Flocculibacter collagenilyticus: one gene and its partner. The protein of the gene in region 1 interacts with the protein of each later gene in a pairwise test. Links are inferred from orthologs where the notes say so. Each region holds a gene or a part of one and is shown on either strand. Other genes may lie near its edges. The genes, in order: HUU81_RS03970 and glnD.

What was found.
Region 2: the proteins of HUU81_RS03970 (region 1) and glnD interact in binary tests that used the Escherichia coli proteins (3 or more experiments, as listed by UniProt). The link is inferred for Flocculibacter collagenilyticus from one-to-one orthologs.

The regions. Positions count from the first base shown.
Region 1 is NZ_CP059888.1:904,156-907,176, reverse strand. The notes cover bases 233-2,916. They hold HUU81_RS03970 (P-II family nitrogen regulator), read right to left. Parts: upstream 1,902-2,916; coding sequence 1,563-1,901; downstream 233-1,562. Other genes in these bases: HUU81_RS03965 (YacL family protein), read right to left, coding at 2,106-2,480; HUU81_RS03975 (ammonium transporter), read right to left, coding at 233-1,551. Also shown: more of HUU81_RS03975, read right to left, coding at 163-232. UniProt on the Escherichia coli protein: Involved in the regulation of nitrogen metabolism. Regulates the activity of its targets by protein-protein interaction in response to the nitrogen status of the cell.
Region 2 is NZ_CP059888.1:2,865,671-2,869,224, reverse strand. What follows is about bases 129-3,345. They hold glnD ([protein-PII] uridylyltransferase), read right to left. Parts: upstream 2,957-3,345; coding sequence 329-2,956; downstream 129-328. Other genes in these bases: map (type I methionyl aminopeptidase), read right to left, coding at 3,083-3,345; dapD (2,3,4,5-tetrahydropyridine-2,6-dicarboxylate N-succinyltransferase), read right to left, coding at 129-288. Also shown: more of dapD, read right to left, coding at 1-128; more of map, read right to left, coding at 3,346-3,554.

The DNA of each region.
Region 1 (3,021 bases):
CTGCTGAAACCATTAGAGAAACAGTACAGCAAACGGTAGAGGAAAAAATTGATGAAACCATTGCAAAAGATGGTAGCCATCACACTACAGCAAGCGTAAAAACCACTACCACCCATGCAATTGATATTAAATCGAACCCTAAAGATGGAAAATCATAACTTGTTATATTTTGGTTGCATTTTGTTCCCACTCTAATCCCGACTGATCTTTTTCGCTTGGTTGGCTAAAACCTTGTGACACTAGTTCAGAATAAATACTGTTATCCATGTTTCTTCCTGTCATTTTCATTGACGTCACAAACTCTGGATAGGCTTCTACACCACACTCTGAATTATCAATCCCTTCCACTTCTTGTTCTAGCGTGACCCTTAGCCCTATCACTTTCTTAATAACGGCCCATACAACCACACTGGTAATAAATACCCAGCCAAAAATAGTCAGTGCTCCCACGAACTGGCCAATAACACTTGCATTCGCATTAGTTAGTGGCACTAACATCAAGCCTAACACTCCCACAACACCATGTACTGAAATCGCACCTACAGGGTCATCAATTTTAAGCTTATCTAAACCAATAATCGAAAAAACAACTACGCCACCACCTATAGCACCAAAAAGTAATGCTTGCCAAGCGGTTGGCGTAACAGGCTCAGCAGTAATAACCACTAGCCCCGCTAATGCTCCGTTTAACACCATGGTAAGATCGGCCTTTTTAAACCAAGCAACACTCACCAATAAAGCTGCGATTGCTCCGCCAGCCGCTGCTGCGTTAGTATTTAAGAAAACCAGAGCGACTGAGTGCGCATTGGCGATATCACCTAGCTTTAACACTGAACCACCGTTAAAACCAAACCAGCCCATCCACAGTATAAATGTACCCAAGGTAGCCAATGGCATATTAGCGCCAGGAATAGCATATACATGGCCATTTTTCCCATACTTACCTTTGCGAGGACCAAGCAGTAATACTCCTGCAAGCGCCGCAGCAGCTCCCGCCATATGAACAATACCAGAGCCGGCAAAATCAGAGAATCCAATCTCAGCTAAACTATATAAGCCTAAGACCTCCTTTCCGCCCCACGTCCAACTGCCTTCCATTGGATAAATAAAGCCGGTAAGCACAACCGTAAATGCTAAAAACGCCCACAATTTCATGCGCTCTGCCACCGCTCCGGAAACAATCGACATTGCCGTAGCAACAAAAACCACCTGAAAGAAAAAGTCAGAAGCAGCAGAGTATATTGCACCACCTTCGATACCCTGCTCCCGTTGAGCAAATTTATCTAACGTAGATGCAGTATCTAATGACTGGATTCCTGATAAAAATAAGCCGCCATCATACATAATGGCGTAGCCACAAATTAAATACATAGTGCAAGAGATGGCAAACAGTGCCACATTTTTTGTTAGAATTTCTGTCGTATTCTTTGCTCTTACCAGCCCTGCTTCTAACATGGCAAAACCAGCGGCCATCCACATCACTAGTGCACCGCAAATTAAAAAATAAAAGGTATCTAACGCAAATTGTAATTGGTAAATATTTTGTTCCATGATCTGCCCTCCTATATCGCTTCAGCGTCTAACTCACCAGTGCGAATTCGCACTGCGGCTTCAAGCTCAGTCACAAATATTTTCCCGTCACCAATTTTGCCAGTGTGTGCAGCGGAAGTAATTGCTTCTAATAGACGATCAATATCTTCATCGTGAGTCGCAATTTCTAATTTTACTTTTGGGAGGAAATCAACTTGATATTCGGCACCTCGATATAACTCCGTGTGCCCTTTCTGTCGTCCAAAGCCTTTCACTTCGGTTACGGTTAACCCCTCAATCCCAAACTGAGCAATAGACTCTCTTACATCGTCAAGTTTGAATGGCTTGATAATAGCGGTAACTAATTTCATTCTTCACTTCCTTTTTTATGATTATATTTTGAAAAAGAAAGAGGAAGTTTTATGCCAAATATAATTAGCTATAGATAACAATTAGTTAGGGTTAAATAAAAGATTGGATGAAGATAAATGCACCATCAGGCAACAGTGCTTCGCACTAATGCAGTGCAAATATTAGTCAGCGCGATGACTCTTCAATATTTTGGGAAAAGCCTGTTAATTTTGAATAAAATCTTGCCAAGCGTTAAGTAATAACACCAAGTCTTCAATGCCACAACTTGCTGCATGGCCATCAAGTTCTACATATAAGTCTTGTTCTGCGTAATCATCACCAAGCTCATCAGCTTGCATTACATTTGCTGTTACTTCAGCTTCCATTTGGTTCAAGGTTAACGTAAATTCTTTGCCAATTAACCGCAACTCTTGATGAGGGCTAGCGTTTGCTAAGTCGATCACATTAAACACTTTTTCCAACTCATCCGCGCTTTTACCAATTTCTTCCGACAACCAACGACCAAATACAGCTTGTTCAGATGAGATCTTAACGTGAAAACCACCAGTAATTGAGTCGTAAAGAAATTCGTATTCCACTTATGTAACCTTAATGTTAATTGTTAAGCGTGTGCAATGATACGTTGATCTTAAAAGAAAGTGAGTTGCATATAAAGATTTGTTAGTAAGATACTGATTACAATCCTTAACTAATTGCATTAACCTGTCTATTTTTTATCCTTTTCATCAAGTATTTAGTAATCGCACACAAATAATTTCACAACGCCCCTGCGTTGATAAAAGGCTAATGCCGACTTCAGCCCAAAATCTTGTGAGATATCTCCTACATTAATGCAGGAGATAACGTATTATTTACATCGAAATAACGACAAAGGAAAGCATAAGTCATTGATTTGTATAGAAGCACTTCATTCAAATGGTGTATGTAATTAATCTTACAATGTAAATTTTTTTATCATACCTATGATCCAAATCTAAGCAGCGTATTATGCATTTCAACGGAGCAGGAAATTCCTCAAGGTAGAGGACAAGGATGTAGGGACTTAAAGGGACGTCTCGGGATGGGACGAAAAGACAAGGAATGTAAGGCAGGAGCCTAGCACGAGGAACGTGCATTAAG
Region 2 (3,554 bases), 2.0 Mb from region 1 along the record:
TTCTGGCGTATAGTCACTAAATTTTAATGGTACTTTGTCCCAGTACTGGGTTTCTTCGCCGTTAATTTGCTTGTTTTCATTGAGTTTAAAGAACAGTAATACCGCTTTTTTTAACCACTGATGTACTACCCATTCGCCTGATATTTTTTCAGCGACACGAGCTTCACCGCTATCAAGCATGGTCATAACGTTATTTACGGCGTCGACCACTTCTTGGCTGGCAGTCTCTGCGGTAAATGAATTTCTGGTTTCAAATGCGTGTTCAATAATGTCTTTAATAGCTGACATGACTGTTCCTAATTGCTGTATTAATAATAGTTGGTTCAGATTATGTAATTTCTGATAGTTTGGAAAGGTGTGTAAGTACCGTTTCCTTTAAATGTTGCTTTTTTTCTTTAGTCAATGCTTTATCATTTTCATCTGAAAGCATGAAAATATCTTCTGCGCGTTCACCAATGGTGGTTATTTTGGCTGAATGTAATTGTAAGTTACATGCTAAAAATACTTCGCCAATTTCCGCCAGTAATCCTGGCATATCTAATGAAACAATTTCAACTAAGGTGCGGTTTTTAGCCGATGTACGAAGAAATTTAATTTTGGGTGGCACGTCAAATTGTTTTAGCTTGCGCGATAAACGATGTTTAATGTTTTTAACGGTATTTCTATTTTTTAACGCGCGCTGAATAATACTTTTTATACTATTGATGCGCGACTGGGAGGTAACGGCTTTACCATTCGGTTCTAAAATAACAAAGCTATCTAGGGCGTAGCCATCTTTCGTACGCATGATTTGTGCGTCAAAAATAGAAACTCGTTTACTTCTTAATGCGCTTACGACCGCAGCAAATAAGTCAGGCTGATCTTTGGTATAAACAAACACTAAGGTACCACCTTGGATAGGCATTTTGCTTACCCGTACCAGTGGAGTTTCTTTATCTGTATGTTTAATAATTTCACGTGTTTCCCACGATATTTTATTCGCAGGGTTCTTGGCGAAGTAATCCGCCTTTAAATTAGTCCAAACAGCATCAATATCACTTTCATCAAAACCACGCTCTAAAATGAGTGCTTTTGCATCTTGACGATTTTCTTTTGCTTTTAATCGTATGTCCATGGTGCGTTTTTCACCATGCATAAATGCAGTCGTTGTATATTGGTAAAGCTGTTTGAATAAACTGTTTTTCCAATCATTCCAAAGGTTGTCATTTGTTGCGCGAATATCGGCAACAGTTAACAGGTATAAATAGTCTAAATGTCGCTGATCTTTGACTTGATCAGCAAAGCCTTGAATAACTTCAGGATCTTGAATATCTTTGCGCTGTGCAGTAGTAGACATTAATAGGTGGTTTTGTACTAGCCATGCTATCAATTCACTGTCGGCTTCGCGCATTTTATGGCTACGACAAAACTCCATGGCATCAATGGCACCTAAGTCTGAATGATCGCCACCGCGGCCTTTTGCAATATCGTGAAAAATACCTGCTAAAAACAATAGCTCTGGTTTATTTAATTTTCGCGCAATTTCATGACATATCGGAAATTCGCTTTTAAACTCAGGAAGAAAGTAACGATATAAATACTTTACTAAACGGTGTGTGTGTTCATCCACGGTATACGCATGGAATAAGTCAAATTGCATTTGACCAACAATGTTTTTCCACAACGAAAAATAGGCAGATAAAATGCCATGTTGATGCATTAGGGTAAAAGCAGTTCCCATGCCGTTAGGGTGGCGAAATAACTTTAAAAATAAGAAGCGACATTCAGCATAATCCTGTAGGTCGCCTATCAGTCTTCGCCTCACTTGTCGCATTAAACGTAATGTGTCTGAATGAATTCCCTTAATGGAAGGATTATCGGCAATATGTAAGAACATCCATAGAATATTACCGCGCTTTAAAAAGGCACTGTCGTTAGTGACTTGTATCAAGTCGCCATAAATCATAAAGTTTTCATCAATGATTTTTTGCGTTTTGTTCTTTTTACTTTTTAATATTTCCATCTCAAAATGCTGGAGTAGCATTTTATTTAATTCTGCTGCGCGCATCATGATACGGAATAAGCGCTTCATCATGCGCTCAACAGATATTTTTCCATCGTCACCAAAGCCTAGTACTTTTGCAACTTCTGGCTGGTAATCAAATAACAAGCGGTTTTCCGCTCTACCTGCTGCCACATGAAGTGCGAAACGAATATTCCACAGGTTGTCTTGGCATTCTAATAGCTCTTGATATTCTTCTTGAGTTAAATAACCGTGCTCGATAAGTTGAGCAAAGGTGTTTACATTAAAATGCTTTTTTGCCACCCAGCCAATGGTTTGTAAATCACGTAGTCCGCCTGGGGTGGCTTTTAAGTTAGGCTCTAGGCTGTAAGCTGTGCCATGAAACTGTTCATGGCGTGTATTTTGTTCTTTTTTCTTGGCAATGAAAAAGCCTCTTGATGACCAAAAATCATCTTTGCTAATGGCATCTTTAAGTTGAGTATATTCATTTTTTGGACCACATATATGACGCATTTCCATCAAGTTTGTCGCGACTGTAACGTCTTTTTTGCCTTGATAGATGGTTTCTTTAACCGTGCGAACACTTTGCCCTACATCAAACTTAAAGTCCCATAATGTAGCTATTAACTTACCAATCTTTTCTTCGGCGCCTAAACTAGGTTCCGCGCTAGTCAGGATTAATAAATCGATATCTGAACGAGGGTGAAGTTCTGCGCGGCCATAACCACCAACAGCGGCAAGACAAAGTGTTGGTTCATTATCTAGTTCAAATATTTGCCAAAGCTTTTTAAGGAGTGTATCAACGAACTCAGAGCGGTCTTTTACTAATTCGGTTGTTGGGTATTCTTGAAAAGCATTACATAGCCAGTGATTAAATTGTGCGTTTGTTTCTTTTAGTTGGTCTATGGTGCTGTGTTGGTGAAGATCGAAAAGCAGTTGTTCTGGAATGGCCACAAAGAATCCTTACAATCTTAAATAATACCTAATTAATATAAGCAGATTAATAAAAGTTGAACGCCAGTCGGTTGTAGGTAGTTTAGGCTTAACAATTGCTAAAGCCTAAACTTACAAATCTAGGTTTTAACTGTGCGAAATAACTCTATCAATCGTGTCGTCACTACGCAAAGTTAATATTTCAACGCCATTTTCAGTTACTAATAGTGTATGCTCGAACTGTGCTGATAACGAGCGGTCTTTAGTGAGTACAGTCCAACCGTCTTTCATTAATTTACTATGCCGCTTACCCGCATTAACCATAGGCTCTATTGTTAAGCACATACCCGCTTCAAGCTTTAAGCCCTTACCCGGAGAGCCGTAGTGAACTACTTGAGGTTCTTCATGGAATTCTTTACCAATACCATGACCACAATATTCACGAACAATTGAATAGTTGTGTTTTTCTGCATGGGTTTGAATAATATGGCCAATATCGCCAAGCGTAGTACCTGGTTTAACTATGTTAATGGCTTTATATAAACACTCTTGAGTGACTTCTGTTAGGCGCTTTGCCAATATACTTGGTTCGCCAACATAAAACATACGGCTCGTGTCG